DNA from 2 places in the Phytoactinopolyspora mesophila genome. Region 2 is predicted to be linked to the other one. Evidence: riboswitches for the same ligand, from Rfam matches in the RefSeq annotation. Region 2 holds a riboswitch; the other holds the start of a gene.

Region 1 (15,458 bases), on a different contig from region 2:
GTCAGCGGCACGCGTCGGGCTGCACCCGTGCCGCAAATAGATGTCGACCGTACGCACCAGGTCACTGCCATGCGCGGCGTCCCAGCGTTGCAACGGCCCCAGCAGGTCGTCCACGAGCTGACGCCGACTGGTTTCGTCGACAAGCCCCAGCAACCGATCAGGCAAGCTCTCGCGCCACACCCGGATGCCCGGTGCACCTTGGTCGAGGGCCGCGTGGGCTTCTCGCAGGGACCGGCCGGTCTCGTCAGCGGACACCGGCGGACCGATCACACACGTCAGGTCATGGCCGGGCGCGACGCCATGCCGACGCAGGCGCTCGGCCAGCGCCCCAGCCGGATCAGCCACCTCGCCATCGGCCACGACGATCCCGAACACCTGGTCACGTACCCGCCCGGCGAGTGCTCCGCCCGAGTGAGCACCAACGGTACGGATCAACGCGGTGGTGGCCTTCGGGTCGGTCGTCGACGCCGCCAGGCCCAGCAGCGCTGCGCCCGCAGGAGGGTGCAACCCGGCCAACCCCGCCCTGACGATGAACTCGTGCTCGCTGGCGACATTTCCCTTCAGTAGATCCTCGAACAGCGCAGGAGCCACCGATCCCGGCTCGCCAGGCGCGTCACGAAGGTGAACCACAGCGACGCCTGCAGCGGCCGCGATCCGGCGGGCGGCCAGGGACAATGCTCCCGGCGCCCATCCGGAATTGTGGCCGAGAAAGACATCACCCCAAGGGCTGCCGTCGACCAGCACCGGGGCACGCACGACGGCCTCGGCGGCCAGCCTGCTCAACACCTGCTTCGATGCGACACCTCCGGCGGCGACCATCTGGCCCGACGCGGTGGAGATCATGACTGGACAGCCGATATGCCGGGCGGCGATACGCGCCACGCCGTCCAGACCGCCGGTTGCCAGCGCCGCGAACAGGGCGTCGCTCAACTGGTCGACGACCCGCAGTTCGGTGCCCTCGCGGTCCAGGATCACGGTGTTGACGGCCCGGCAGATCCGCTCGAACGGGACGACGTCATCGAGCCTGATCAACGGGATCTCACGCCGGTCGGCTTCGTCGACCAACTCCACAGGCAAATCGGACAACGAACGGCCGATCTCGATGGCCACCGCCGTGACCCCCCGCTCGGCCAAGTCGCGGATCCAGAACCGCCTGGCCCCGGCATCGGCCCCGGACAAGCCCAGTCCCGTGGTCAGCAGCAGCTCACCTCCGGACAGCAGGGGGCCGATCTCGAAGATCTCGCTCGAGTGCGCCCACATCACCTGCCGGTTCAATCCCTCGGCGCTCGTGGTCAGCAACGGCGCGGCAGCTTTGACCGCCGGCAGATCGAGGATTTCACGTACCGTCATGGACATGTCATGACGGTGCCGTGAACTGGGCTCCAGGTCAATGACTTTTCGCAAAATATCGATCTCCCGAAAACTGACGCTTCGTGCGTTCCCTCACACGCTGCGCCACCACCAAGCTGTGTAGCAGTCTGTTCCCGGTCATGCTCCGGATCCTTGCCCGCCCCTCACACCGGCTGCCCAGCCCGCCAGGATCTGAAAAGCGGCCGGGAACGGGCGCGTTCCGGGCCCATTAGCCGGCACGTCGAAGGGCCCACGCGTCGCCTGATCACTGGAGGTAGCTGGTGACACCGAACTCACAACCCGACCTCGGGCGAATGCGGCAGTGGCTGCACGCCGCCGTCCAGGAGGCACGCAGCGGACTGAGCGAAGGTGGCATCCCCATCGGCGCGGCCTTGATCGACGCCGACGGGGCTATCCTCGGCAGCGGTCACAATCGACGGGTTCAAGATGGCGACCCGTCGCTACATGCGGAGACCGCCGCGTTCCGGGCAGCCGGACGCCGGCGCTCGTACCGCGACACAACGATGGTGACGACCTTGTCTCCGTGCTGGTATTGCAGCGGTCTGGTGCGACAGTTCGGGATCTCCCGAGTGGTCATCGGCGAAGCCCGAACGTTCAGCGGCGGGCACGAGTGGCTAGCCGAGCACGGTTTTGACATCGTCCTGCTCGACGACGAGGAATGCGTCGAGATGATGGAGCAATTCATCGCGGCCAATCCGGCCCTGTGGATGGAGGACATCGGCGATGACGATGAGCTCTGAAGACAGCTACGTCGACCCCGACTACCCGATCGACCCAGTCCCGCAGCATGCCCGCAAGTCCCTGTTCTCGTTGTCCATTGTCCTGCTCGGCTTCACGTTCTTCACGCCCACCATGCTCGCCGGGGCACAGGTGGGCGCCGCATTTGAATTCTGGCCGCTCATGGGTGTGCTGCTGCTCGGGTGTGTCGTCTTGGGCGGCTACGTCGCCGTCATCGGCGGTATCGGAGCTCGCACCGGCCTAACCACCGTGATGATGTGCCGGTACGCCTTCGGCAGCAAGGGATCCAAACTCAGCTCACTTCTGCTCGGTGGCACCCAGGTGGGCTGGTACGGCGTCACCGTAGCCACGCTGGCCCAGCTCGTAGCCCATGCTGCCGGCTGGGAGGGCGACGGCGTGCAGCGCCTGCTCATGGTGCTTGGTGGCTTCGTCATGGGCGCGACCGCCTACTACGGCTACCGCGGTATGTACGGCCTCTCCATCGTGTCAGTGCCGCTGCTGCTCGTCCTCGCCGTTTGGGTCACCTCGCGTTCGTTCGACGAAGTGGGCGGCATGTCCGGCATGCTCGACCAGCGACCTACGGCCACCATGAGCGTCGCGGTCGCAGTGACCATCATCGTGGGCACCTTCGCATCAGGCGGCACCCAGGCACCGAACTGGACCCGGTTCGCCCGCACTCCGAAGCAGGGCTTCGGATCTGCTCTGGTCGCGTTCTTCATCGGCCAGTTCCTCATGCTGTTCTTCGGCGCGATCGGGGCGATCGCCTTCGGCCAGCCGGACTTCGTTCTCGTCCTCTTCGACCTCGGCCTCGTCGCATGGGGATTGGTGTTCCTGGTCGGCAACCTGTGGACCACCAATGACAACACCGCCTACAACTTCGGGGTGGCCGGAGCGGAGATCGCCAACTCGCGGTCCAAGAAGCCGTACATCATCGGCGGCGTCATCATCGGGACGCTGCTCGCCGTCACCGGTATCTACGACAACCTCATCACATATCTGAGCTGGCTCGGCATCCTCATACCGCCGATCGGCGGAGTGATCGTCGGCGACTGGTGGGCCCGGTGGCGCCGCGGCCTCCCGGACCCTTCGAGCTACTCATTCCCAGCCGTGCGATGGGAGAACGTGGCGGCCTATGCGCTCGGAGCACTGGTAGCGAAAGCATCCGACGAGTGGGGCTGGGGCATCCCTCCGATCAACGGCATCCTGGTCGCCGTCGTCCTCGCGGTGCTCTTCGCCAAGCTGCGCGCCACGGAGTCCAGCACTCCGGCGCCGTCCCGCTGACGGCGCCACCCCTTCGGTGATCGGGTTCAGCCGGATTCTGCTAGCGGGTCGAGCCCGAGCGCGTCTGCCATGGCGTAGAACACCTCGGTGTTGTCCAGGAAGGCGTTGAACCGGGCCGCGCCAGGACCGGACGCGAAGATCGAGACGTCCTCGACCGTGTGCACACAGGTCGTGGACGTCACGGGCAGATTGCCAGTCTGTAGCTCGGCATCAGGATCACGCTCCGGGTTGTCCACGGCTTCGCCGGTGTCCGGATCGATCAAGGCTGGGGCCTGGAACACGGTGTTGTGCTGGAAGTCGTCGGTGTGGTCGGGGTGGTTGGACCAGCCGAAGAACAGGCCGACGTCGGGGTTCGGATCGTCCGGGAACCCGTCGCCGTCATCGTCGGAGTAGGTGGGGAATCCGGCGTCGCCGTACACACCGTTGGCATTGCGGCCCTCGGCGTTACGACGGTCGTGGGTGCCGACGATGCTCATCGAGTGGTTGTGATCGGCGGTGACCACGATCAAGGTGTCGTCGCGCCCTTCGGCCCACGCCTTCGCCACGCCGATCGCCTGGTCGAACTCGATGGTGTCGTACGTCGCGCGGGGCCCATCCAGCGGGTGCTCCATCTTGTCGATCGAGGCAGCCTCCACCATCAGGAAGAAGCCGTTCTCGTTCCGCTCGACCACCTTGAGCGCTGCCTCGGTCATCTCCATCAGCGTCGGCTGATCGTCCCACTCGCCGAGGACCTCCGGCTGCTTGATCAGCTGGCGGTCCACATAGACGTTCATGTTCCGCGGATGGAACAGCCCCAGCAGCTTGTCCGGAACACCACCCTGCACCGCGGACTTGAGCTCGGCGCGGCTCCCGACGTGTGTATATCCAGCCTGCTCGAACTCCTTGACGACGTCGCGGTCGTCGTCGCGGCTGGATCCTGGCTCGGATTGCGGCCAGAAGAACGACGCACCCCCTCCCATCCAGACGTCCAGCTCCTGCTCGAGGAACTGGTCCATGATCACCTGATACTCGGCGCGCCGGCGCGTGTGGGCGAACACGGCGGCCGGCGTTGCGTCCTGGACGTCGGAGGTAGCCACCACGCCGATCGACATCCCGCGGGTGCGCGTCAGCAGCTCCGCGATGTTCTCCACGCGTGGGTGCTTGTTCGGATCCGGCTCGTTGCCTTCGTACACGCCCATCGCGTTGACCGACGACTTATGGCCGGTCATGTATGCCGACATGGAGTTGGCGGAGTCGGTCGCGATCGAGTCCACGCCGGAGGTACCGACCAGGCCGCGATACTCCATCCGGTCCATCTCGAGCAGACCGTGGTACTTCCCTTCGCTGATGCCCTTCGAGAGGATGCGGGCGGCGGTGATGGCCGGTGAGCCCATGCCGTCGCCCAGGAAGAAGATGATGTTCTTGGCCTGTTTCTCACCGGCCTTGGCGACAACGACCTCGTGCCCGGCCTCGGCGCGAGCCGTACGTCCACGTGAACGCACGTTCACCCACACCTTGTACTGACCGGGCTCCTCGTAGGAGACACCTTCGTACGTGACTTCGAGGCTGTCCTCCTCGATGCTGGTGCGCACCGGCTCGCCGATCAGGACCGGCGCCGGTCCGTTCGGCCCTTGAACCGAGATGTCGATCCGGGCGGTCTGCGGGTCGACACCGCTCGCCTCTACCCGCAGGTCGAATCGAGCGCCGGCCAAGAACTTCGCGCGGTCGATCGGCAGAATCCGAATCTGTGGTGACGACGGGCGACGCGCCTTGGACGCTGCCGTCCGCGCCGTGTGCGCGTGTGGATCGGCGTCGAGCAGACCTTCCGCCGATGTCCGCTTGACCGCTCGGGTGGGCTGTTCCCTGGTGGCCAGGGCCGAGCCGCCGCCCAGACCCACGATCGCCGCAACCGCTGCGCCCCCGCCACCAGTACGCAGCAATGCTCGCCGGGAAATGCCCGGTTTGTCCAGACCGTCTTGCTGCCGAGGACTCTCACTCACGATATGCCCGCCTCTCGTCGACCGTCCTCAATGACGGTTTTGAGCATGGGCAGTCACATTTCCGTCCCGGTAACGATCACGGCGCCAGCAGCCGCACGGAGCGTGAACAGTGCGTGCCAGGGCTCATCGGCCAGGCAGTGTTGCGCGCACAGCGCGCAGTGGTCACTCGACCGGCCCCGAGACTCTCCGGATGGCGCCTGCACGACGCCGGTAAGCTGCAACGACGCCGCGTTGCGGGGCGAACAGGTAAATGATGAAGAACAGCGTGCCCTGAGACAACACAACAGCGCCACCGGGTGAGACGTCGGCGTAATACGCCACGTAAAGACCGGTGAACGCACACGTCACAGCCAGCGCCGGAGCGATGACGAGCATCCGTTCCATCCGGTTGGTGAGAAGGTACGCGGTGGCGCCCGGGGTGATCACCATCGCCACAACCAAGATCACCCCGACGGCCTGCAACGCGACGACGACGGTCAACGCCAGCAATCCCAGCAGCATGATCTGCATCCGCCGGGGACTGATCCCGATCGTGTGCGCATGATCCGGATCGAAGGCGTACAACGTCAGGTCCCGGTTCCGGAGCAGCAACACAGCGACCGTCACGACCCCCAGGACAACCACCTGGATGATGTCCGCGTCGGATACCCAGAGCACGTTCCCGAACAGAATGTGACCGAAGTCCACGTGGCTGGGCGTCACCGAGATCAGGACCAGCCCGAGCGCGAACAGCGTGGTGAACACCACCCCTATCGCCGCATCCTCCTTCACCCGTGACGTCGCCCGGACGGTACCGATGAGCCAGACCGCGAAGCAGCCGAACACAAAGGCCCCTACCGCGAATGGCGCCCCCACGACGTAGGCCAGGACGACGCCCGGCACCACCGCGTGCGAGACCGCGTCGCCCATCAGTGACCATCCGATGAGCACCAGCCAGCACGACAGGATCGCACATGCCACGCTCGCGACGACGGTGACCAACAAGGCGCGCTGCATCGCCTCCATCTGCCACGGATCCAGCAAGAACTCGATCACGGTCCCCGGCCCCCACCAACCCGGTCAGCGCCGGCAGCGAAGGCCCGGGCCAGGTTCTCCGGGCGCAACACCTCGTCTGGCGTGTCGTGCATCAACACTCGCCGGTAGAGCAGCGCCGCTTCGTCCGCGAGTTCAGGCAGGGCTTGCAGATCATGGGTGGCGATCAGCACCGCGCTGCCATTCTGCGCGCGGTGGCGCAGCAGACTGGAGATCGTCGCTTCCGACTGTTGATCTACTCCTGAGAACGGCTCGTCGAGCAGGAGCAACCGCGCGTCCTGAGCGATGGCCCGTGCTACGAACACGCGCTTGCGCTGCCCGCCCGACAGCTCGCCGATCTGCCGGCCCGCGAGGCTGGTTAGCTCGACCTGTTCCAGGGCGTCGTCGACGGCTGAACGGTCCTCCCGGCCGGCCCGCCGGAGCATAGTCATGCGGCCATACCGGCCCATCAGGACCACGTCGCGAACCCGCAGCGGAAAGCTCCAGTCGACGTTCTCCGACTGTGGGACGTAGGCGATCTGGCCCACTTGCCGGCTCCTCGACGGGTCGGCACCGAAGAGGCGGACGCTGCCCGATTCCGGCCGCACCAAGCCCATGATCACCTTGAATAGCGTCGACTTGCCGGATCCGTTCATCCCGATCAACCCGCAAATCCGCCCCGGCCCCACCACCAGCGACGCCTGTTCCAAGGCCAGCACGCGCCCGTAACGGACCGTGACGTCCTCGATCTCAACCGGCGATCCCATAGCTACCGCCCCTGGCCCGCTTCATCGGTCAGCCCGGCGATGATCGTATCGATGTCGTGCCTGATCAGATCCAGATATGTGGGGACCGGGCCGTCCGGCTCGGACAGCGAGTCGACGTACAGGACGCCGCCGTATTGCGCGCCGGACTGCCGGGCCACCTGCTCGGCAAGGTCATCGCTGATCGTCGACTCGCAGAACACGGCGGGGATCTCGTTGTCCCGCACGAGATCGATGGTGTCGGCCAAGTGCCGGGGTGTCGGGTCGGCGTCGCTGTTGACCGGCCACAGATACGCCTCAGCAAGCCCGGCGTCACGCGCGAGATACGAGAACGCGCCTTCGCACGTGACCAACGCGCGTTGGTGTTCCGGCAGGCCGGCAACTGCCGCCACGAGTTCGTCATGAGCGTCGCGTAGCTCTTCGGCGTATGCGGTGGCGTTCGCGTCGAAGAGCTCGGCGTTGTCCGGGTCGAGTTCGCTCAGCGCCTCGGCGATGTTCTCCACGTAGACGATCGTCTCGAGTGGCGACATCCAGGCGTGCGGGTTCGCGTCCCCGGCATAGTTCCCGGACTGGATGGCCATCACCTCGACGCCCTCGCTGACGACGACGCGTGGCGCGTCGACCCTGGCCATGAAGTCGTCGAACCACAACTCGAGGCCTAGGCCATTCTCGAGGATCAGGTCCGCGTCGGAGACTCGGCGGATGTCGCCCGGAGTGGGTTCGTAGCCGTGAATCTCCGCACCTGGTTTGGTGATCGATTCGACGACGACGGCGTCACCGCCGACGTTGCGCGTGATGTCGGCCAGCACGGTGAACGTCGTCATGACCGTGGGCCGGCCGTCGTCGTCACCGCTCGCGGCCGCTCCGCCCCCACATCCCGCAAGGACCAGACCTGAGACCGCGAGTACGCTCACCCGAAAATAGTAGTTCGGTCGGCCGAACTTAGCTTCCACCACGTCTCCCGTTGCCAATTCGCCGGACGCCCGAGCTGGCTCCAATGTACCGCGCACCACCGGCCATGCTCGCGCCCGGCACGAGGCGAGCAAGAGCCGGGCACCGGCACTCAGGTGGTCGGGTGCTGCTCTGGATGATGCCCCTCCATGGTGCGGTGGGCATCGAAAGGCGAGGACCAGCCCCCGAGAAACATCCGAGCGCCAGCGAGGAACTCCTTCGGGCGGAATCCGAGCCTTTCGCGGGCGAGGAGGGGCATCATCCAGAGCGGCACCCGACTGCCCGATTGCCGGACGTTTTTACCGGACCTTCTTGCGCCCCGATCTTCAGTGTGCCCGCGCGTCGACCTCGTAGCTGGTGTTGATCGACTCGAAGAAATTGACCAGCTGCAGGGTGTCATTCGCCGCCGCCATCCATTTCGCCGGGTTGGCGACCCTGTAGTGAGGCTCGAAGCCCAGCTCCTCCAGACGGCGATCCGCGAGGTACTTCACATACTGGTTGATGTATTCCGCGTTCATGCCGAGTATGCCGCGTGGCAGCAGGTCACGGTTGTACCGTTCTTCCATCGCGACCCCGTCGATGATCATCTGCTTGATCTCGGCGGCGAAGTCCGCCGTCTGCAGGTCGGGGTTCTCATCGAGAACGGTCAAGATGAGGTTGATCCCGAACTTCAGGTGCAGGCTCTCGTCCCGGACGATCCAGTCGACCAGCGAGGCGAAGTTGCGCAAGAGGTTGCGTTGCCGGAAACTCAGCGCGACCATGAAGCCGCTGTAGAACCAGATGCCTTCCAGCACGATGTTGTAAGCGACCAGGTTGCGGACGAAGTCACGCTTGCCCTCGGTCGTGGTGATGTCCAGTTGCTGCTCGGTCATCCGGCGGATGTACCGGACCTCGAACTCTTCCTTTGCCGCCATCGAGGCGACGTTCACGTGTGCCTCGTACGCTTGCTGGCGATCGATCGGGAAGGTCTCGAGCACGTACTCGAAGGCCATGACGTGATTGGCCTCTTCCCACATCTGCTTGGCCAGGTAGAGATGCGCTTCAGCCGCGTTGATGTACGGATAGACGCCGAAGGCGAGGGCCTTGTTGACCAGGAGCTCGTTGGGATTGAAGTAGCTCATCAGGAAGGTCAGGGCATGACGTTCCTCGTCGGACATCTTCTTGAAGTCCGCCAAGTCTTCGCCGAGCTGCACCTCGTGGGGAAACCACGTGTTGGCCACGGCCTGGTTGTACAGCTCATATGCCCACGGGTAGGCGACCGGTTTGAGCAGCAGCCCTTCCTGAATACCGGTACCGAGAATCGTCTGCGTCATAGTTGTGCTCCTCGTCGTAGTAGTCCGGGGTCCTGGCTACTGGCAGGAGTCGCATTCGACACGTTCCTGGGGATCGACCGGGCATGCGACGTCACCGACCACATCCGCTACCTCTTGTTCGACGACTTCCTGTCTTTCGTGCGCAGGCGCCTCCGCGCCGGAACTGGCGTCCTCGGCGGGTCGGCTCACCGCGGAGGCGAAGCCGAACCCGCGACGTCGGCTCGAGCCCGGACCGGCATGTGCACCGGAAGCCACGGCTGACGGCCGCCCCGATCCGGCTACCGGCCCGTGTCCGGTGGCCGTCGCCACCGCGGGCCGCGGACCATGACCACCCGCACCCGGCGAGGTCTCTGCTTTGTTGACTCGCACCGTGCTGAGTTCGGCCGAATGCCGTGGCTTCATGTGCAGGTAATACGTGGTTTTCAGGCCCTTGGCCCACGCCTCGGAGTAGATGTCCACCATGTCGCCGAGGTCACGGGTCTCCAGGTACATATTCCGGCTGATCGCTTGGTCGATCCACTTCTGAGCCCGAGCCGCCACTTCGATAAATGCGTACGGCGACAGCTGGAACGAGGTCTTGTACACAGCCTTGAGATCGTCGGTGACGTCTTTCAAGGCGGACACGTCACCCTGCGCGCGCAGCAGATCTTCCCGAACCGATTCCCAGAGGCCACGCGCTTTGAGGTCGCTCACCAAGTTACGGTTCACCTCGAGGAACTTGCCGGAACTCGTCGCCCGGCTGAAGATCTGCGAAAACTGCGGGTCGAGGCCGGGGGTCGTGCCCGCGACCAATCCGATGGATGCGGTCGGCGCGATTGCCAGCAGGGTCGCATTACGCATGCCGCCACGCACCTTCGTCCGCAACGAGTCCCAGTCCAGCCGCGCCGTGCGGTCCACCGTCAGCGGCCGGCCACGTCGCTTCTCGGTGATCCCCACTGTGTCGAACGGCACCATGCCCTGGCTCCAGCGAGAGCCCTGGAAGTTCGCATAGGCGCCGCGTTCACGAGCCAGGTCGGCACTCGCATCGATGGCGTGCCAGCTCACGAACTCCATCAACCGGTCGATCAGCTCATAGGCCGGTTCGCTCTCATACGACCATCCCAGCCGCTCGACCACATCGGTGAACCCCATGACTCCCAGCCCGACAGCCCGGTTGAGTTCGTTCGACCGTTCAGCCTCCGGCACCGACGAGATCGTGATGTCGATCAGGTTGTCCAGCTGCCGGACCGCGAGCCGGACGCTCTGCCGCAGCCGGTCCCATTCGATGGCGTCGTCGATCGAACCGCCTGGGTCGGGCCGGACGTGCCGGGCCAGGTTGATCGATGCCAGGTTGCACACCGCGACGTTGTCCCGATCCTGCGGCAAGCAGATCTCGGTGCAGAGGTTCGAGAGATGAATGGTCCCGGTGTTGTTGTTCAGAGCCCGGTTATTGATCGTGTCTTTCCAGGTCAGCCACGGATGCGACGTCGTCTGCAAGCTGATCAGGATCGCCTTGAACTGCTCCCGTGCCTTGATCTTCTGATACGTGCGGAGCTCACCGTCCTCAGCAGCGGCAACGTACTGCGCATAACGCCGGGAGAAGTCCGCTCCGTAAAGCTCGGTCAGATCGGGGACCTCGAGCGGATCGAACAGATACCAGTCATCGTCGTCGGCGACTCGCTTCATGAACTCGTCGGAGATCCACACCGCGGTGTTCGCCGTACGGGTGCGCCGATACGGATCTCCGGCGTTCTGCCGGAGGTCGAGGAATTGTGGAAAGTCCAGGTGCCAGTTCTCCATGTAGAAACACAGCGCACCGAACTTCTTGCCGCCGCGAGACACCGCCCGCAAGGTGGAGTCGATCGTGTGCATGAACGGGATCGGTCCCGTCGACGTGGTGTTGTTGCTGCGGATCGGCGACCCTTCAGCTCGAAGTTTGGTGACCGAGAGCCCGATACCGCCGGTGCCTTTCGTCAGCCACATCACGTCACGAACGCTCTTCGCGATGTGATCGATGTCGTCGTGCATCTCCATGACGAAGCAGTTCGACAGCTGCGCGTAGGACGTGCCGGCGTTGACCAGAGTCGATCCGGCAGCGAGATACTCCAGGCGGGACATCTTGTCGTAGAACTCCAGAGCCGACGTCGTCGGGTCGGGCTCGTTGAGTGCCAAGCCCATGGCCACCCGCATCCAGAAGAACTGCGGCACCTCGAGCAGTTCGCCGGCCGGTCCACGTACCAGGTACCTGTTACATATGGTCACGGCACCGATATAGCGGAGGAGGTCGTCGCGGCCAGGATCCAGCGCACTCGCGAGCCGCGACATCTCGAATCGGCTGGCCAGACGGGCGTCGAGCATCCCGGCGGCCACCCCGCTCTGGACGTAACCGGCGAAATGCCGGCGGTGCAGAGCAACCAGCTCATCACCACTCTCGTAGTCGCCCAGAACGCGCTTGTACACGGTCTTGAGCAGCAACCGGCTGGCCACCGTGTCGAAGGCCGGGTCATCCTTGACGTTCTGCAGAGCTACCTGAATGACCGCCTCGTCCAGCTGTTCGCTGGTCACGCCGTCGAAGAGGGTGATCTCCAGCTCCGACTGAAGCTGGGTGACTCGAACTACTCGGTCGTCCAGACCCGTGCTGGCCGCTTCAATGGCCCGGGCGATCTTGTAGCCGTCGTACGGCTCCACCGATCCGTCCCGCTTGACGACGGTGATGTTCATGCGCTCTCCTTGCGAGTTCGTCGTTTCCAGGGTCGTAGAACTCGAGGCAGGGCAAGGGATCGCGACGGCAGATACCGCCGGTGGCAGATTCAGCCGCCGGTAGCTTGGCAGTCTCGTCCCCTGGCCTTCCCTCGAGACCACGGACTGTCGCACCACTGAATGCGACGCGCTGGCAGGTTTTCGGACTCACGGGCGATGACGCCCCTCATACCGAGGACGCCGGCCTACTGACCGTCGCTTCCCAGGCTGGCGGCGTCGCCGATCTCGTGAAGATCGAACGCCTGCCGACCCAGTGCTTCTGACGGGGTTCGTTCCCGTACACCGCTGCGGGGCAGTCCCGGCCTCTCACCGGGTTCCCTGTTGCCGCTCCAACTCTGGATGACCTGAAGCACCAGCTGATCTGACCACACTATCTTGTAGTTACGACGATGCAAGTCACCTATATGTTGTGGCGTGTCGCACGTTGGCGGGAAGTGAGTGCTAGTCGTCCGTTATTCGCTATCGGTTGGATACCCGGCGCCACGAGAATGTCTGCGTACATCACTCACATACGGAGACATTCATGACGCGTACGGCGCCGAGATCGGCCATGATCTGGGCCGCCCTGGGCACGGTCTACATCGTGTGGGGCTCCACCTATCTCGCGATCCGAGTCGTCGTGGATTCCGGCATCCCGCCGTTCCTAGGCATGGGTATCAGATTTCTCATCGCCGGACTGCTACTCCTCGGAATCCTGCTCCTCTTCAGCCGCCGTCCGCGGGTCGAGGGCTCCCGCCCTATCTGGCGCATCTCGGCGCGGGAGTTTCGCGCCACGGCCGTGATGGGTGTACTGCTGCTCGTCCTCGGCAACGGTGTGGTCGCGATCGCCGAGCAGACCGTCCCCAGCGGACTCACCGCGTTGATCATCGGCGCGATCCCCCTGTGGTTCGTACTCCTCAGAGTCCTGGCAGGCGAGCGCCCCGGTTCTCTGACCTGGCTGGGAGTGTTGGTCGGGCTCGGTGGGCTGACCGTCATCAGCCTGTCTCGTGGTGGCATCGACGGCGTCGAGACCTGGGGTGTGCTGCTTCTGTTCTGCGCGACCGTGTCGTGGGCGTTCGGCTCGTTCATCTCGCCACGTCTGGGCCTGCCCCGCAACGGATTCGCCGCCGCCACCTACGAGATGCTCGCGGCGGGCGTCATCTTGGTCACCATCTCGGTTATCACCGGTGAGGCGAGCGGCCTCGACGTCGGCGCTGTACCCGCACGGGGCTGGATCGCCCTGGCATACCTGGTGGTTCTCGGATCGCTGCTCGGGTTCACCGCGTACGTATACGCACTGGCACACGCCCCGTTGTCTCTCGTGGGCACCTACGCGTACGTCAATCCGGTTGTGGCCGTACTACTCGGCTGGGCGATCCTCGCCGAGCCGGTCACCAGCATCGTCGTCGTCGGCGGCGCGTTTCTCGTGGGCGGCGTCGCACTGGTCATGACGTCCGAGAGGACGGCCCGGCCGACACCTGAGGACGACGAGGAGCCCCCGCCGGGACAGGCCGACCTGGCCAGCGAACGCACCGGCTGAGGCCTATCTGCCAGCGAAAGGCTGATCATCCATGCCACGTTCAACCGCACGCTACGTGGCGGTATTGCCGTCCCGCCACGTAGCGTGCTGAGTTGTTCAGTTCAGCGCGAGTTCATGCTCCTGCGCCGGGGCATCGAGCACCACGCCGGCACCGACCGAGTGCATGATCCGCATGGACTGAAGCGCGCGATCATATGCCTCGAGCGCCTCGTCCGTCCGGCCGAGATCCCGGTAGAGATCACCGAGCTCGCGCCAGGCCGCGGCGGCCCGCCGGGACGCACCCATGGCCTCCAGCATGGAGGCCGCCAGAGCACCTTCGCGCGCACTCTGGTCGACGTCACCTTCAGCACGGAGTACCCGAGCGAGAACCAAACGTGCCCGAGCCGCCTCCATCCGCGGCTGGTCATCCAGATCACGCAGGGCCGACTGCGCGGCTTCATGAGCTTCGTCCAGCCGTCCGAGAGTCAGCAGCGCATCCGCGCGAGTGCTGTCCAGGTGCCGGATGTCGTCCACGCCACCCTGCGTGGTGATCTCGCGGCGAACGCTGTCGAGGAGATCAAGGGCCTCAGTGGCCCGGGGTTCGTCTCCCTGCAGGAGTAGCCAGGCGTAAGCCATCCGCAGCCGCGCCAGGTTGCGGCGGTCGTCACCCTCGCCGAACAACGCTAGTGCGCGATCAACCAGATTGAGCGCCTGCGCGAGGTCACCACGGGATTCAGCGATCACGGAGGCGTTCCAGTAGGCAGCTCCCCGGGTGTGAGGCGCGCCCATCTCATCAGCGGCCCGCACCAGCTCGGCCGCGAGCGTCCGCGAACGGACGATGTCACCGCGGCCGTGATAGGCGCTGAGCACCGTGCAACCGAGCCGGACGTATTCGTCGGTGTGCTCCAGCCCCATCTCGCTGGCCGAACGCATTGCTTCCTCGCCGATCTGGATAGCCATGTCGAGGTCGCCCGCGCTCTGGTAGCAGCGAGACATTGCCAACGCGACGTCGAGCCACGGCTGAACCTCGGGCGCCTGCCGGGCCTCGTCGGCCAGCCCACCCAGGAGGTCGATGGCACCCTCGATGTCGCCCTTGCGCTCCAGCGCCTGCGCCTGCCCGAGGCGAGCCTGACGGCTCTGCTCGTCGTTGAGGCCGGGGTCACCGATCAACGCCGTGAAGCCGTCGTATGCGTCGTCGGCCCGGCCGTCGTAAAGCGCCTTCTCGGCCCGGCCAAGAGCCAGGCGGGCACGAGTACGAACCGAGGCGTCGACACCGTCCCGCAGATACTCGACATCAATGCGCAGGCGTTCCGCAATATGCGCCAGCGCGGCAGCAGCGGGCTGACGGCGACCGCTCTCGACGAGCGAAACATAGCTGGGAGACAACATTCCCTCGGCGATATCCGCCTGGGAAAGGCCCAGTTCCACCCGCCGTGTGCGAATACGCTGACCGACGGGCGTTGGGACCGGCGCCTCGTCAAGTGTTGCTTGTGGCTGCTCTGTCATGACACTATTGCACTACAGGTAGTCATTTTTTGCTAGTCCTAGTGACCAGGAGGTCGATCTCGGTGGCCCGTCTCAGGCGCGTACTGGCTGTCACACTCGCGGCACTTACCCTGACGGCGGCTGCTGCAACAGTTGCCGCACCGGCATCTGCTGACACGATCGAGCCCAACTGGCCAACTATGTGCTGCTAGCAGTAGCATTGAAGACGCACGGACGACTAGCTGCGTCTCGCCCCCCGAACGCAGGTATGTCGTCCGTGCCTTTTTGCGCCCTGTGACCTCAGTACTTTCTCACTGACTGTCACCAG
Region 2 (15,458 bases):
GCGCGGATGGCGGCCGACGCCGGTCACCCGGAGCTGGCCGGCCGGATCGTCGAGGCGAACACCGCGATCCACGCCCTCGAGATGGCGCAGGACACCGGCCTGGACCTGGGGGCGATGGTTGCGGAGCGGGCTAGGCAGGCCGCCGACGACGTGCTGCGCGGTGCCCCCGTGAGCACGGACGTCGTGGTCGTGAACCGCTCCGGCACCATCGTCGGCCGCAGCTGAGAGGTTCCGCGGAGGAAGAGTCTCCCCGCCGAACCTCTCATAACGGACGTCCACCGGGCTCACAGCGATGCGGGCTGCTTCGATCGGTCCCGGCCCGCCGAGTAGAGAAAACTGTCCGGGAAATTCTCTGCCGCCAGCACCCGGCCGACGAAGATCATCGCCGCCCGGTTGATACCGGCATCACGCACTTGACCAGCGATGGTGCCGAGAGTGCCGCGCACCACCTGCTCGCCCGGCTGACTCGCATGAGCCACGGCCGCCGCGGGGCACTCGGCACCGTAGTGGGGCAGAAGCTCGTCGACCACCTGCTCGATCCGGTTCGCGGCCAGATGCAGAGCGAGGGTCGCGCCGCTGGCGCCGAACGTGGCCAGACTTTCGCCGTCGGGCATGGACGTGGACCTGGCCTGGGTGCGGGTGAGGACGACGCTCTGGCCCACCGTCGGAACCGTGAGCTCGCGGCCCAGCACCGCAGCGGCTGCGGCGAACGCCGGCACCCCTGGTACCACCTCATAGGGGACCCCAGCGGCATCAAGACGGCGCATCTGTTCGGCAACAGCGCTGTAGATCGACGGGTCGCCGGAGCAGAGGCGGGCCACGTCATGGCCTCGGCCGTGCGCGGCGACCATCTCGTCGATGATCTGATCGAGGGTGCGGTCGGCCGTGTCCACCAGCAGAGCGTCGTCGGGACAATGCGCGAGCAGCTCGGTGGGCGTGAGGCTCCCCGGGTACAGGCACACCTGGCAGCGAGCGAGCAACCCCTGGCCACGAACGGTGATCAGGTCAGCCGCTCCGGGGCCGGCACCAATGAAGTAGACGGTCAACTATTCCTCCTTGATGAAATGCCACTGGGTCAGCGTCCGGGCCGGCTGCCAGCCGGTATACCGACCGAGAGGGGCCGCATGCTCGACCGAGTGCCGGTTCAGCTCACCGCCGTGAGCTGCGTAGGCGGTGCCGAGCACGGCCTCAGCTTCCAGCGTCACCGCGTGCGCCACCAGCCGCCCGCCGGGACGCAGCGCCTTCACACACGTCTCGATCAACCCGGGTGTGCTGACGCCTCCGCCGAGGAACACGGCATCCGGCGGCTGGAGATCTCGTAAAGCCTTCGGTGCTCGTCCTTGAACAACGAAGAGGTCCGGAACACCCAGGCGGCGCGCGTTCCGGCCGATCCGCTCGGCTCGTTCCGGGTCGGCTTCAATGGCGGCGGCGGAGTTGTCCGGATGTGCCCGCATCCATTCGATCGCCACGCTGCCCGAGCCCGCTCCGACATCCCACAGATGGTGTCCCGGAACCGGCATCAGCCTGGCCAGACAGCTGGCGCGTAGGTCGCGTTTGGTCAGCTGCCTGTCGTGCTCGAAAGCCTCGTCGGGCAGCCCGGGCACGGTGGGCAACGGCACGGTGCCGTGATCGGATTCACACTCGACGGCGACCACGTTCAGCGCTGCGCCAGGTGGGTGGTTCCACTCGCGGGCCACGCCGTCGAAGCGTCGCTCGCCGGGACCGCCGAGGTTCTCCAGCACGATCATCCGGCTCGGGCCGTAGCCTCGTTCCGTGAGCGCTTCGGCCACCACACCCGGCGTGGACGCGTCCGCGCTGAGCACCAGCAACCGCCGCCGCGGGGTCAAGAACCGGGCGACCCGATCGGCGTTTTCGTCAACCAGCCTGACCACGTCGACGCCGTGGCTGGACCACCCGAGCCGGGCCCGGGCCAGCGACACCGACGACACCGTCGGCAAGATGCGCACCGCGTCCATCCCGAAGAGTTTCGCCAGGATGCTCCCGACGCCACTGACCATCGGGTCGCCACTCGCGAGCACCGTGATCTTGCGTCCGCGATGTTCGTCGAACAGCCGCTGCAGGCCGGGACGGAACGGCGACGGCCAGGAGAGTTTTGTCACACCGTCGAGGGGCACCAGATCCAGGTGGCGTTGTCCCCCGATCAACACGTCGGCCTCGGCTACGGCCTCTCTCGCCTGCTCGCTCAGCCCGCTCAGCCCGTCCGCACCGATGCCGACAACGGTGATCATGGCAGGTGAGGCGGCGGCAGGCGGTTGGTTCACGCTTTTCACCGTAGCCCAGCCGAGCGTGAGACGATGCCGCCGGCCAACCGAGCGGAAGGAGGAGACCATGCAAAAGGTTGATGACCCCACGCCGTCCGGCACGCTCGCCCTTCCCCGGATGGTCATCGCCGCGCCCGCGTCCGGCCACGGGAAGACGACGGTCGCCACCGGCCTCATGGCGGCGCTCGCCGGACGTGGTCACACGGTGTCCGGCCACAAAGTCGGCCCTGACTACATAGATCCGAGCTATCACGCGCTGGCCACCGGCCGGCCAGGTCGTAACCTCGACCCGCACCTGCAGGGTGAGCACCGGATCGTCCCGCTGCTGCGCCACGGCGCCACGACCGGCGCACGCAACGCCGACATCGCGGTCATCGAAGGTGTCATGGGACTGTTCGACGGCGCGCTGGGCACAGCCGGTTTCGCCTCGACCGCGCACGTCGCCAGGCTGACGGCTACGCCGGTGATCCTGGTGGTCGATGCCAGTGCGGCCGGCCGCAGCGTCGCCGCGATGGTGCACGGGTTCGCCACATACGACCCCCAGGTCACACTCGCCGGAGTGATCCTGAACAAGATCGGGTCACCGCGACATGAGGCTGAACTGCGCTCCGCCCTGGACGGCATCGGCGTGCCGGTCCTGGGTGCCCTGCACCGTTCCGAGCACGTCGAGGTGCCGAGCCGGCACCTCGGCCTCGTGCCCGCTGATGAGCGCCACGCGGAGTCCGCCGCCGTCCTGGACGCGCTGCGCTCGTGGATCACCACCGGCCTCGACCTCGATGCCGTCGTGCGGGTGGCTCGCGCCGCACCAGACCTCACCGCTGCGGCCTGGAACCCGGCTGACGCCCTGCGACTCGCCATCGGCACCGGCCGTGAGGTGGGGGGACTTGATGCCATCCATGGTGCGGATGGGCATCGAAAGGCGAGGGACGAGCCTTTCGCGGGCGAGGATGGCATCAAGCCCCCCCACCTCACGACTCAGGACTCGGCACGGCCTGTCGTCGCCGCGGCGGGTGGGCGGGCGTTCACGTTCCGGTACCGGGAGAACGTCGAACTGCTCGAAGCCGCCGGCGTGGACGTCGTCGATATCGACCCGCTGACCGACGAGGCCCTGCCCGACGGCTGTGCCGGCTTGTACTTCGGTGGCGGGTTTCCCGAAGTGCATGCCGAAGCGTTGAGTGCGAACGCGCCGCTGCGCAATGCGGTGGCTGAACTCGCCGGGGCGGTGCCGATCGTCGCCGAGTGCGCTGGTCTGACGTACCTGTGCCGTGAGCTGGACGATTTGCCGATGACCGGGGTTCTGGACGCCACGGCGCGGATGACCGGACGCCGTACGCTCGGCTACCGGACGGCGACGGCGGTCGGCGACAATCTGCTCGCCCGCGATGGCGAACAGGTCACCGCGCACGAATTCCACCGGACCCAGGTGACGCCTGGCCATGGCCCACAGCCGGCGTGGCAATGGGCGTCGTCCAGCGACGGGTTCGCCGGGCCGCTGCTGCACGCGTCGTACCTGCATGTGCACTGGGCCGGGCATCCGCACCTGGCTCTGAGCTTCGCCGCCGCGACCCGCAAAAGCGATCCTGCGTCCTAGCTCCGGTGCACCACCGGACGACCGCCTGGCACGGAGGTACCGGCGGAGCGCGCCGGTGGGATGGAAGATGCCGTCCAGGGTGCGGACGGGCATCGAAGGGCGACGAAGGAGCCCTTCGCGGGCGGGGACGGCATCTTCCATCCCACTGGCGCGCGGTAGGGTAGACCCGCCGTGGTGTTCGGGAAGCCGGTGAAGTACCGGCGCGGCCCTCGCCACTGTGATCGGGTAGTCCCCGGCCGTCCCCTCGTGGGGAGCCACTGGGCAGCTTGCTGCCTGGGAAGGTAGGCCGGACGGCGTCATCCCGTCAGCCAGGAGACCGGCCACGGCATAGGAAGCCAGATTCCACGAGGTGATGGAAGGCGGTCCCCATGGCCGTAAGCACGTACCTGTCCGCATCAACCCGACGCGCTAGGCGTCGATCCCCGGCCTCAATACTCTCCGGCGTCGCTCTCAGCGCACTGCTACTGACCGCCTGCGGCAGTGATGATGATTCGGCGGACGGGTCCGCACCCGGCACCAACGGCACCGAGGATGCCGCCGAGCCCGCCGACATCAACGACGCAGCCGGCGAATCGCCGTCGGCCCTCGAGAATTGCGGCCTCAGCGTAGCCGTCCAAGATCCGCCCGAGCGGGCGGTCACCATGAACCAGGCCGCCACCGAGGTGATGCTCGCCCTCGGACTACAGGACCGGATGGCCGGTACGGCATACATGGACGACGAGATCCTTCCTGAGCTCGCCGCCGCGTACGGCGAGATCCCGGTGCTGGCGGACTCCTATCCGTCAGCCGAGCGGCTGCTCGATGCGGAGCCGGACATCGTGTACGCGTCCTATCCCAGCACTTTTCAGCCGGAGAACGGGGGTGAGCGATCGGAGCTGGCCCAGCTCGGCGTCACCAGCTATCTCTCGCCCAGCGCCTGTCCCGACCGGCCGGGCGACGAGCCCTTGAGTATCGAGACGGTCTGGCAGGAGATCCACGACGTCGGAGCATTGTTCGGTGCCGGCCAAGCCGCCCAGGAGCTGGTCGAGGCCCAGCGTGCAGACCTGGAAGCCGCGCTCGGCGCAGTAGGCGACGTGTCGGACATCACGGTCATGTGGTGGGACAACGGCTTCGACGCGCCCAGCGTCGGGGTGTGCTGCGGGGCTCCCGGCATGATCATGGATGCGGCCGGGGTCGAGAACGCTTTCCCCGACGAGTCCGGGTCCTGGGCCGAGGTCAGCTGGGAGCAAGTCGTCGAACGGGAGCCGGACGTGATCGTCCTGGTGGACGCGGACTGGAGCACAGCCGACGACAAACGTGCCGCGATCGAGTCGACGCCGGCGGTAGAAGCACTGCCCGCCGTCCAGGAGGAGCGGTTCGTCGTGATCCCCTTCTCCGCGACAACACCCGGGATTCGAAACGTCAGCGCGGTTCTGGATCTCGTTGACGGATTGGAGGCCATCCGATGAGGCGGTCCAGCAAGCTCGGTATCGCGACCGGTGGCGCCATCAGTCTTCTGCTCCTCGCCGCGTGCGGCGGCGACGACGGCGCCGCGCCCACCGCCACCGCGGAGAATCCCCCGGCCGCCGCGGACGACGGTCCCCTCACCATCGAGAACTGCGGCATCGACGTCACGGTCGACAACCCGCCGGAACGAGCAGTGACCTTGAACAAACCGGTCACCGAGATCCTGCTGGCGCTGGGCCTCAAGGACCGGATCGCGGCCGTGGCCGGCGAGCCCGACGAGTACGTCGCGCCGCAGGTAGCTGACGATTTCGCCGCCGTAGAGATTCTCGTAGACCGCGACTACCCGAGTCTCGAGGCCTTGCTCGACCTCGAACCGGACTTCGTCTACGCGTCCTACCCCAGCGCATACCGGGACGATGCCCTGGGCAGCCGGGACAACTTCACCGAGCTCGGCATCCCGACGTACCTCTCGGTGGGGCGCTGCGAGAACGAACCAGACGACGAAGCGATGGACATCGAGGACATCTGGTTCGAGATCGAGCAGATAGGTGCCGTCTTCGGCGTCGAAGACGCGGCCGCGGACTTGGTCACCGAGCAGCGGCAACAGCTGGAAGACACCCTCGAATCGATCGGGGAACTCCCCCGGCAGTCGGTGTTCTGGTGGGACATGAACACCGACGCACCGTTCGCCGGTGCATGCTGCGGCGCACCAGCCATGATCATCGAGACACTCGGATTCGAGAACATCTTCGACGATCTGGGCGGCCACTGGGCGGACACCAGCTGGGAACAGGTCATCGAGCGCGATCCGGACCTGATCGTCATCGCCGACTTCGGTGACGGCGACATCGACACCAAACTCGACTTCCTGCATTCGGACCCGACGCTGAGCCAGCTCCGCGCCGTGCAAGACGAGGCGATAGTGACGCTGCCGTTTGCCGCCACCACCCCCGGTATCCAGACCGTGACCACGGTGGGGACGCTGGCCGACGCCGCCCGGGAATCGGCCGCCGGACGATGAGCGCGGCTCCGGCGCCGGAAGCCACGGAAGGCCGCGGCGCTGAGCCATCCATCAAGGGACGACCGTCACAACAGCCGGCCGCATCCCGGGGCCGCAGCGTCGGGAACGGTGTGATCGTCGCGGTGTCGGTGGCAGCGCTGGTCGGCTCGGTTCTGGTCGCCGTGACGCTCGGCCAGGCCGGCATCTCGGTCCGTGAGGTATGGACCGTACTCACCGATCGGCTCGGCGTGTCGTTCCTGCAGGTGGAGGCTTTCGGGCTCGGCGCTCAGCATCCGTCCGACATCCGCGCCGACGTCATCTGGAACATGCGGTTGCCGAGGACTTTGAGCGCGGCTCTGATCGGCGCCGGGCTCGCCGTTGTCGGTGCGATCATGCAGACCCTCACCCGCAACCCCATGGCCGACCCGTACCTGCTCGGGATCTCATCCGGCGCGTCGTTCGGCGCTGTCCTCGTCATCGTGGCCGGCTTCGGCAGTGGGTTGTTCGGAGTGTCGCTCGGCGCGTTCGGCGGCGCGTTGGGCGCATTCGTGCTGGTTCTGCTGATCGGACAGAGTTCAGGCGTGCTCACCCCAGTCCGGATGATCCTGGCTGGGGTCGCCATCGGTGCCCTGTGCAGCGCGCTCACCTCGTTCGTCATCCTCTGGGTGGCTGATCCGCACGCAACTCAGGATGTCCAGTTCTGGCTTTCCGGCTCGCTGGCCGCTTCCCGGTGGTCGTCGCTGCAGATCGCTTCCGTGGTGTTCGTTGCGGCACTCATGCTCTGCTTGTGGCATGCCCGTACCCTGAATGCGTTCGCCTTCGGCGACGACGCGGCGGCGTCCCTGGGTATCGACGTCAACCGGATCCGCTGGACACTGCTCGTCGCCTGCGCACTGCTGACCGGCGTGCTGGTCTCTGTCAGCGGCTCGATCGGCTTCGTCGGCCTACTCCTGCCGCATGCCGTCCGATTCCTCGTGGGTCCGGATCACCGCCTGGTTCTCCCACTCTCCGCCTTGCTCGGTGGTGTGTTCCTGCTCTGGGTCGACACCATGGCTCGCACAATCTTCGACCCACGCGAACTCCCCGTCGGTGTCGTCACCGCCATCATCGGGGTGCCCGCCTTCATCTGGGTTCTGCGCAAGAGGCAGGTGCGGGGATGAGCGACACAACCGTGACCGCAGCAGCTGCCGATGGGCTGACCGCTCGCGACCTGAGCTGGTCCGTCAAAGGAACCGTCATCGTCGACGGCATCCACATGCACGGCGGCCGGGGCGAGATCACCGGTTTGCTCGGACCCAACGGATCCGGGAAAACCACCTTGCTGCGTGCCATCGCCCGGCTGTCGAAACCGGACCGGGGCGTTGTCCACCTCGGCGGCACTGACCTTGCGACCCTCCGCCGCCGTGACCTGGCCCGGCAATTGGCCGTTGTTCAGCAGCACGCCGGCACCGATCTCGACGTGACGGTCCTGGACGTCGTACTGCTCGGGCGCACTCCCTACCGCTCCGCGTTGCAGGGCGACTCCGAGCAGGACCGGGCGCTGGCACTCGATGCGCTTCAGCAAGTCGACATGGTGGAGTTCGCGACCCGCAAATGGGCTACTTTGTCCGGGGGCGAGCAGCAGCGTGTCCATCTGGCCCGCGCACTCACCCAGCAACCCGAGCTCCTGGTGCTGGACGAACCGACGAACCACCTCGACATCGCCCACGCTCTCTCGCTGCTGGCGCTCGTGCGCCATGCCGGGCTGACCACGATCGCTGCCTTACACGACCTCAACCTGGCGGCGATGTTCTGCGACCACCTCGTGGTCCTGCAACGGGGCCGCGTCGTCGCCAGCGGCGCTCCACATGACGTACTTACGCCGCAACTCCTGCGCGAGGTCTACGACGTCGAGGCCGACATCGGCACACACCCGCGAACCGGCCGTCCGCTGCTGACGTTCCACCCACCCGAACCCGCGGACAGCGCGGCACGCAGAGCACGACAAGCAGCCCGTCAGGGGGTGATCGCGTGAGCCGCCAGATCGTCCTGGTCGGGCGGGCGCTAGGCGCTCCGACGGCTGAACAGACACTCGCCGATCTGGCCACCCGCCTGAGTCACCATCTGGACATGTCGGTGCGACCAGCGCTGCTCGACCATGGCGAACGTTCGATCCACAGCGCCCTCGACGAGTGCCGGGCCGACGGCGCGAGCGATGTCGTGGTGCTGCCGGCCCAAGTTCCCCGGGACCGTTATCTCGAGACGTGGGCACGGAAGGCGGTCGCCCATTGGATGGAGCCGAGCGCGACCACAGACATGGAGCCGGGTGCGCAGGATCCGGGCGAGCAGATGCGGGTGCGGTTCGGCGCCGGAGTGAGTGAGGCTGCCGAGATGGTGGCGGCCCTGGCCGCGGCGGCCTCGGGGCCATCGCGTCCGGTGACGGAGTCGCCGGACGCCTTCCGCAGCCCGAACTGGTCCGAGATCACCGCGCATCGCCGGCATGTTCTTGTGTGCCGAGGTCCTCGGTGTTCGGCCCACGGCAGTGCCGGAGTCGCGAAGGCATTGGCCACGGCGTTGCGTTCCCGCGAGCAGGACGACGACGCGGTGTTGGTGACTCAGACGAGTTGCCTGGTGCCGTGCAATCTCGGTCCGATCGTCGTCGTCCATCCCGAGGACGTCTGGTACACCAATCTCGACCCGGATGCGGTTCAGCGAATCGTGGACGACCATCTGTGTGAAGGACAGGTCGTCGACGAGTTGCGCACAGCGCGCCCGTTGCGCCACGGGAACAACGGTCCATCAGAAACACCACCTACGGCTTCTACCCCGGAGGGCATATGAGTTCCGGCTACCCGTTCACCGCGATCGTCGGCATGGACGATCTGCGACTCGCGCTCGTGCTGTCGGCGGTGTCGCCGGCCACCGGCGGCGTGCTCGTCCGCGGTGAGAAAGGCACCGCGAAGTCCACCATGGTGCGCGCGCTCGCGAGCCTGTTGCCACCGGTCGATGCCGTGGCTGGGTGCCGGTTCTCGTGCGCTCCGAAAGACCCGGACCCGGACTGCCCGGACGGCCCGCACACCGACGCCGCGGACACGCTCAACCGGCCCGCACGGTTGGTCGAACTGCCAGTAGGGGCCTCGGAAGACCGGGTGCTCGGTTCCATCCACCTGGAACGTGCCCTGACCGAGGGGGTGACCGCCTACGAGCCCGGTCTACTCGCCGGCGCCAACCGGGGCGTGCTCTATGTGGACGAGGTCAACCTGCTGCACGATCACCTGGTCGACGTCCTTCTGGATGCCGCGGCTATGGGCCGCGCCAAAGTAGAGCGGGAGAACGTATCGGTTTCGCACGCCGCCCGGTTCGTGATGGTCGGCACGATGAACCCGGAGGAAGGCGAACTTCGGCCGCAGTTGCTGGACCGGTTCGGCCTGACCGTGGAGGTAGCCGCGACCCGCGACCCTGCGTTACGGGCGGATGTGGTCCGTGCGCGGCTGGCCTACGAAGCTGACCCCGACGGCTTCGCCGCCAGGTACGCCGACGACGAGCGCCGGCTGTCTCAGCGCATCGCCGCCGCCCAGCAACGGCTCCCCGATGTTGTGCTGACCGATGCCGCCCTGCGCCAGATCACCGAGGTGTGTGCCGCCTTCGAGGTCGACGGGCTGCGGGCCGACCTGGTCACGGCGCAGACGGCGATCGCACATGCGGCATGGTCCGGCCGGACCGTCGTCGAGACCGAGGATGTGCGAGCCGCGGCGCGCCTCGCGCTGCCACACCGGCGCCGGCGTAACCCCTTCGATGCTCCCGGCATCGATGACGAGCAACTCGACCAGGCTCTACGCGATGCCGCACCGGACGATCCGGATGATCCCGGCCCAGACGACTCGAACCCGGACGATCCAGGGCCGGACGATCCAGGGCCGGACGATCCCGGTGGCCCTGGCCGCGAGAACAGCGACCTTGGAGATGGCCCTGACCGCCAGGAGCACGGCGACCAGCCTGGTCATCCGGGCCGACCCGGCGAAACCTCGCCCCAGTCCGAGGCCACAGCGGATGCCGAACCGCAACGCTCCGGCATCCCGGGGAGCATTCCCGGCGGTGACGTCCAGGCGGCCGAGAAGCCCTTTCGCGCGCGCCTGCTGACCGTTCCCGGACATGGCTCCGGCGCCGAGGGACGCCGTTCCCGAGCGATCACACCCAACGGCCGCACAGTCGGTTCCAGACGTCCGGTCGAGCAGGAAACCGGCGGGATCCACCTGTTCGCGACGCTGAGCGCAGCCGCTGCTCACCAACCAGCCCGCAAGGCCCTGGCGGCGAGCGACGAACGCGCCGATTCCCGGCAGAGGCCTTCGAGCACCATCGTGCAGCTGCGCCGTGAAGACCTGCGCCTGGCCGTCCGGGAGGGCCGCGAAGGAAATCTGGTGCTCTTCTGCGTCGACGCCTCCGGCTCGATGGGCGCGAGGCAGCGGATGCGCGAGGTCAAAACCGCAGTGATTTCCCTGCTGCTCGACGCCTACCAGCGCCGGGACAAAGTAGGGCTGGTGCTCTTCCGCGCCGGCGAAGCCACCCTGGCCCTCCCACCCACCACCAGTGTGGAAGCCGCCGCATCCCGCTTGGAGTCCCTGCCGACGGGCGGGCGCACGCCCCTGGCCGAAGGGCTGACCGAGGCAGCGCGGGTGGTCAGCCTCGAAGGCGTACGCGATCCCCGTCGGCGCCCACTCGTGGTCGTCGTCACCGACGGGCGCGCCACGTCGGGAGAGGACGCGGTCCAGCGATCTCGGGCCGCGGCGGGCATGCTGGCGCGCGAGCTGCATCGGGCCCGCGGCGGCGCCGTCGTCGTCGATTGCGAAACCGGTGTGGTGCGGCTGGGGCTGGCGGCGACGCTGGCGACGCATCTCGGTGCCGAGCATCTGGTCCTCGACGGTGTCGCGGCCGGCAGTACTGCGTCCACTCTCACCTCGGCCGTTCGTGCACATTCGGTCCAACGGAAGGCGGCTTAGACATGCCTCAAGGTCAACCCACCACTGTTCCCGCTGACGGGCTCACCACTCGGCAGCGCCGCAACCGTCCGCTGGTCATCCTGCATACGGGTGAGATGAAGGGGAAGTCGACGGCTGCTTTCGGGCTGGCGCTGCGCGGATGGAACCAGGGATGGGACATCGGTGTGTTCCAGTTCGTCAAGTCCGCCAAGTGGCGGGTCGGCGAGGAGGGCGCCTTCCGAGTCCTGGGCCGACTGCACGACGAGACCGGTGAGGGCGGTCCGGTCGAGTGGCACAAGATGGGCGAGGGATGGTCGTGGTCGCGGAAGAAGGGCTCCGAGGAGGACCACGCGGCCGCGGCGGCTGAGGGCTGGCGGGAGATCGCGGCCCGCATCGCGGCGGAGCGGCACACGCTCTACGTGCTCGATGAGTTCACCTACCCGATCCACTGGGGCTGGGTCGACGTCGAGGAAGTGGTCGACGTCCTCACCAACCGCCCGGGCCAGCAGCATGTGATCATCACCGGGCGATACGCGCACCCCCGCCTGATCGAGGCCGCTGACCTGGTCATGGAGACCTCGAAGGTCAAGCACCCGATGGATGCCGGCCAGAAAGGGCAACGGGGGATCGAGTGGTGAGGCGACCCGCACCCCTGGCCCCGTTGCGTCCTGCGCGGCGAGCGCCATGACGCACGGTGTGCAGGACGCAAGCCCGGCACCGGTTCCCGACCTGACCCACCACGGCGATGCCGAGGTCGGCCCCGGCCTGATCGACCTCGCCGTCAACGTTCGTGCTGGTATGCCACCGCCCTGGTTGCGCGAGCGGCTGATCGCCACCCTGGACGACATTGCCGCCTACCCCGATGCCGGCCCGGCCAGAGACGCGATCGCTGCCCGGCATGGCCGGCGGGTCGCCGACGTGCTCCCGACAGCAGGCGGCGCCGAGGCGTTCACGCTGATCGCGCGTGCGTTGCGGCCGGGGATCGACGTGCGGCACGCCGTCGTCGTACATCCGCAATTCACCGAACCAGAGGTGGCGCTCGCCGCTGCCGGGCACGTGGTGGATCGAGTCCTGCTCAGCCCGACGGACGGGTTCGTCCTTGATCCGGACAGGATTCCCGACGACGCCGATCTGGTCGTCGTCGGGAACCCCACCAATCCCACCTCCGTGCTGCATCCCGCCGCGGCTATCGAGCGGCTCACCCGGCCGGGGCGGATCGTCGTCATTGACGAGGCGTTCATGGACGCCGTACCCGGCGAGCCGGAGTCGCTGGCCGAGCGCACCGACCTACCTGGCCTCCTCGTGCTCCGCAGCCTTACCAAGACCTGGGGGCTGGCCGGTATCCGCGCCGGTTACGTACTCGGACCAGCGGACATCATCGACCGGCTGCGCGATGTCCAGCCGCCGTGGTCGGTCTCGAGCCCGGCCGCCGAGGCGATGCGCGCTTGTGTGCATCCTTCCGCCCTCGATGAAGCGGACCGGCTGGCGCGCGCCGACGAGCCGGTGCGGCAATGGCTGGCCGATGAGCTGCGGCGGCTCGGCGGCGACGTCGTCCCCTCCCCGCGGGCACCGTTCCTGCTGGTGAGATTCCCGGAGGGCGAGGAGTTGCGGATGCGGCTGCGGGACGCCGGCTGGGCTGTGCGCCGCGGCGACACGTTTCCCGGTTTGAGTCCCGGCTGGATCCGGATCGCCGTGCGCGACGAGTCCACCATGCGCCGCTTCGTTGACCACGTCTCGCGTCTCTAGTGTCACGTGAGCGGGTTCACGGGGGTATCACAACTTCATGGTTGAGATACTCGAGTATCAATAGAGATACTAGAGTATCTGTAAAGATACATCCGTATCATTGGAGTCGACGTGGATCTCACTGAACCTCCCACCGCCCTCACGTCGCGACTGACCATTGCCGTCTTGCGTTCACTTGCTTCGCGGCGCGGTAGCGCAACGACCGAGCAGGTACGTCGAACCGCCGGCATCGGCACCGCGGCAGGGGTGCGTCGTGTACTCGAAAAACTGATCGAGCATGGCTTGGTGACCGATACCGGGCCGGCAACCCGGCCGGCGCTGTACGAACTGAACCGCGACCACGTACTTTACCCGGCGGTGCAGGCATTGCTCGCCGCGCGCGAAGCACTTCCCCGGCTTCTCGGCGAATCGATCAGCCAGTGGCGTTTAATACCAGTGAACGCCTCGCTGTTCGGCTCGGCCGCCCGACGGGACGGCGGCCTGCATAGCGACATCGACCTCCTGGTCATCCGGCCTACCGGCCTGGCCGGCGACGAGCCGGAGTGGATGCAACAGCTCCACGACGTGCGTGGGCAGATCCATCGATGGACTGGCAACCATTTGCAGGTACTTGACCGGAGCTGGAGCGGGCTGGTCGACCTCGTACATGCCGACGAGAAGATCGTTGCCGAATGGCAGCGCGACGCCGTAACGGTTCATGGCCGAGACCTACGGGACCTACTTATGGAGCTCGGATGAACGCGAGAGGGCGCCGTCGCGCGTGCACCCCGGCAGAGGCGAGCACGCGCTTGAGACATGCCGAAGCCTTCTTCGCGACGGCGCAATTGGTGGCCTCAGAGGAAGGCAAGCCGACTGACTATGACTACAACCACGTAGCAGCAGGTGTCGCAGTCCTCGCCGCCATTGCCGCGAGTGATGCCCTGTGCTGCAAGCTCTTGGGCGAACGGGCCCGCGGCCAGGACCACCGCCAAGCTATCGAGGTGCTCGAGGAGATCCGCTATGGCGAAGGAAACCCGGCCGCGCAGCAACGACGAACCCGCGAACTCAGTCAAGCGCTGGCGACTGCGCTCGACATCAAGGACGAGTCTCACTACGGAACGCGGATGCTCACCGCAGAGCAGGTCACACGGGTCATGCGGGCGGCCGAGAAGCTGGTATCCGCGGCACGCAGAGTAATCCGCGGTGGCGTTTGAGCGAGCTCACCCTGTTCGGCGCAGCGGCGACGACGTCACTGGGTCGCCTTCACGGAGACCGAACCGCGCGTGGAACCGCCGCAGCGGCGCCGGCGCCCACCACGTCGCTCGCCCCAGCAACTTCATCGACGCAGGCAGCAACGCACCGCGCACCAGGGTGGCGTCGAGCAGCACTGCCAGCGGCAGTCCGAGCCCGAAGGCCTTCATCAAGGTGATGTCGGAGATCAGGAAGGCGAGGAACACAATCGAGATCAGCACCGCCGCCGCCGTGACGATCCGGCCGATCCGTTCCAGCCCCAGCGCAACCGCGCGCGTGTTCTCCCCGGTTCGCTCATACTCCTCGCGGATACGCGACAGCATGAACACCTGGTAGTCCATAGCCAGGCCGAACGCCACGGCGAACAGCATGACGGGTACCGTCCCGGGCAGGCTGCCGGTCACGGTGAAGCCGAGGAGCCCGGACAGGTTGCCCTCCTGGAAGATCCATACGAGCGCGCCGAACGTGGCGGTCAGGCTCAGCAGGCTGAGCGCCATCGCGAGGAACGGCAACACCACGCTGCCGGTCAGCAAGAACAACAGGATCACCATCACCACGGCCAGTGTGGCCAGGCTGTACGGCAACCAGGTGGTCAATGCGTCGTTGCCGTCGACGGTGATCGCTGGCTGACCACCGACCAACGTCTGGAACGGCGCAGGGGCGGCCCGGATCTCGTCGACGAGGCGCTGGGCGTCTTCTGGCTCACCGGCTGCCGGCACCACCGAGAAGTAGACCGCGTCGCCTCGAGCGAACTGTTCGTGCATAGGGCCGGCTGGAACTGCCTCGCCTCCGCCCACGTAGCTGCCGGTGGCCGTATCGACACGGGCGACGCCGTCGAAGCCCGACAACTCCGCGCCATAGCCGGCGATGACGCCGGCATCCGAGGTCGCCTCCGGCATCACCACCTGCAGCGCGTTCTGCTCCCCGGAGCCGAACTCGGTACGGATGGCCGTGGCCACCTGTCGGGACTCCGCCGACTCGGGCATGGTGCGCTCGTCGACCTCGCCCAACTTCAGGTTGAGGAACGGCGCGCCGAGCAGGAGCAGGAAGACCGCGACGATGCTGGCGATCGGTAGCGGCCGGCGCATCACGACGGTCGCCAGCCGGTGCCAGAAGCCGTTCTCGACAGCCTGCTCACCGTCCGGCTCGCCACGACGACGCGCCCGGCGCCGGAATACCCGGCCGCGATCCACCCGGTGACCGAGCAC

Evidence for each region. A riboswitch is a leader RNA that binds a small molecule or an ion and turns the genes downstream of it on or off. The one in region 2 is predicted to bind cobalamin.
Region 1: another riboswitch for cobalamin. It lies ahead of F7O44_RS23915 (ribonucleoside-diphosphate reductase subunit alpha); the one in region 2 lies ahead of F7O44_RS24840 (ABC transporter substrate-binding protein).

Annotation. Positions count from the first base shown of each region.
Region 1 covers NZ_WLZY01000010.1:33,486-48,943, forward strand. Annotated here, with positions in the region: gene F7O44_RS23875 (PucR family transcriptional regulator) at 1-1,356, opposite strand, end outside; gene F7O44_RS23880 (nucleoside deaminase) at 1,665-2,111, shown strand; gene codB (cytosine permease) at 2,095-3,390, shown strand; gene F7O44_RS23890 (alkaline phosphatase) at 3,417-5,369, opposite strand; gene F7O44_RS23895 (iron chelate uptake ABC transporter family permease subunit) at 5,532-6,374, opposite strand; gene F7O44_RS23900 (metal ABC transporter ATP-binding protein) at 6,401-7,147, opposite strand; gene F7O44_RS23905 (metal ABC transporter substrate-binding protein) at 7,150-8,058, opposite strand; gene F7O44_RS23910 (ribonucleotide-diphosphate reductase subunit beta) at 8,422-9,408, opposite strand; gene F7O44_RS23915 (ribonucleoside-diphosphate reductase subunit alpha) at 9,445-12,108, opposite strand; cobalamin riboswitch at 12,263-12,519, opposite strand; gene F7O44_RS23920 (EamA family transporter) at 12,671-13,666, shown strand; gene F7O44_RS23925 (helix-turn-helix domain-containing protein) at 13,763-15,151, opposite strand.
Region 2 covers NZ_WLZY01000011.1:39,854-55,311, reverse strand. Annotated here, with positions in the region: gene F7O44_RS24860 (cobalt-precorrin-5B (C(1))-methyltransferase) at 1-225, shown strand, start outside; gene cobM (precorrin-4 C(11)-methyltransferase) at 285-1,046, opposite strand; gene cbiE (precorrin-6y C5,15-methyltransferase (decarboxylating) subunit CbiE) at 1,047-2,282, opposite strand; gene F7O44_RS24845 (cobyrinic acid a,c-diamide synthase CobB) at 2,350-3,873, shown strand; cobalamin riboswitch at 4,029-4,212, shown strand; gene F7O44_RS24840 (ABC transporter substrate-binding protein) at 4,242-5,321, shown strand; gene F7O44_RS24835 (ABC transporter substrate-binding protein) at 5,318-6,340, shown strand; gene F7O44_RS24830 (FecCD family ABC transporter permease) at 6,337-7,479, shown strand; gene F7O44_RS24825 (ABC transporter ATP-binding protein) at 7,476-8,333, shown strand; gene F7O44_RS24820 (NAD(P)H-dependent oxidoreductase subunit E) at 8,330-9,139, shown strand; gene F7O44_RS24815 (magnesium chelatase subunit D family protein) at 9,136-11,295, shown strand; gene cobO (cob(I)yrinic acid a,c-diamide adenosyltransferase) at 11,298-11,912, shown strand; gene cobC (Rv2231c family histidinol phosphate aminotransferase CobC) at 11,959-13,020, shown strand; gene F7O44_RS24800 (nucleotidyltransferase domain-containing protein) at 13,132-13,758, shown strand; gene F7O44_RS24795 (hypothetical protein) at 13,755-14,213, shown strand; gene F7O44_RS24790 (MMPL family transporter) at 14,220-15,458, opposite strand, start outside.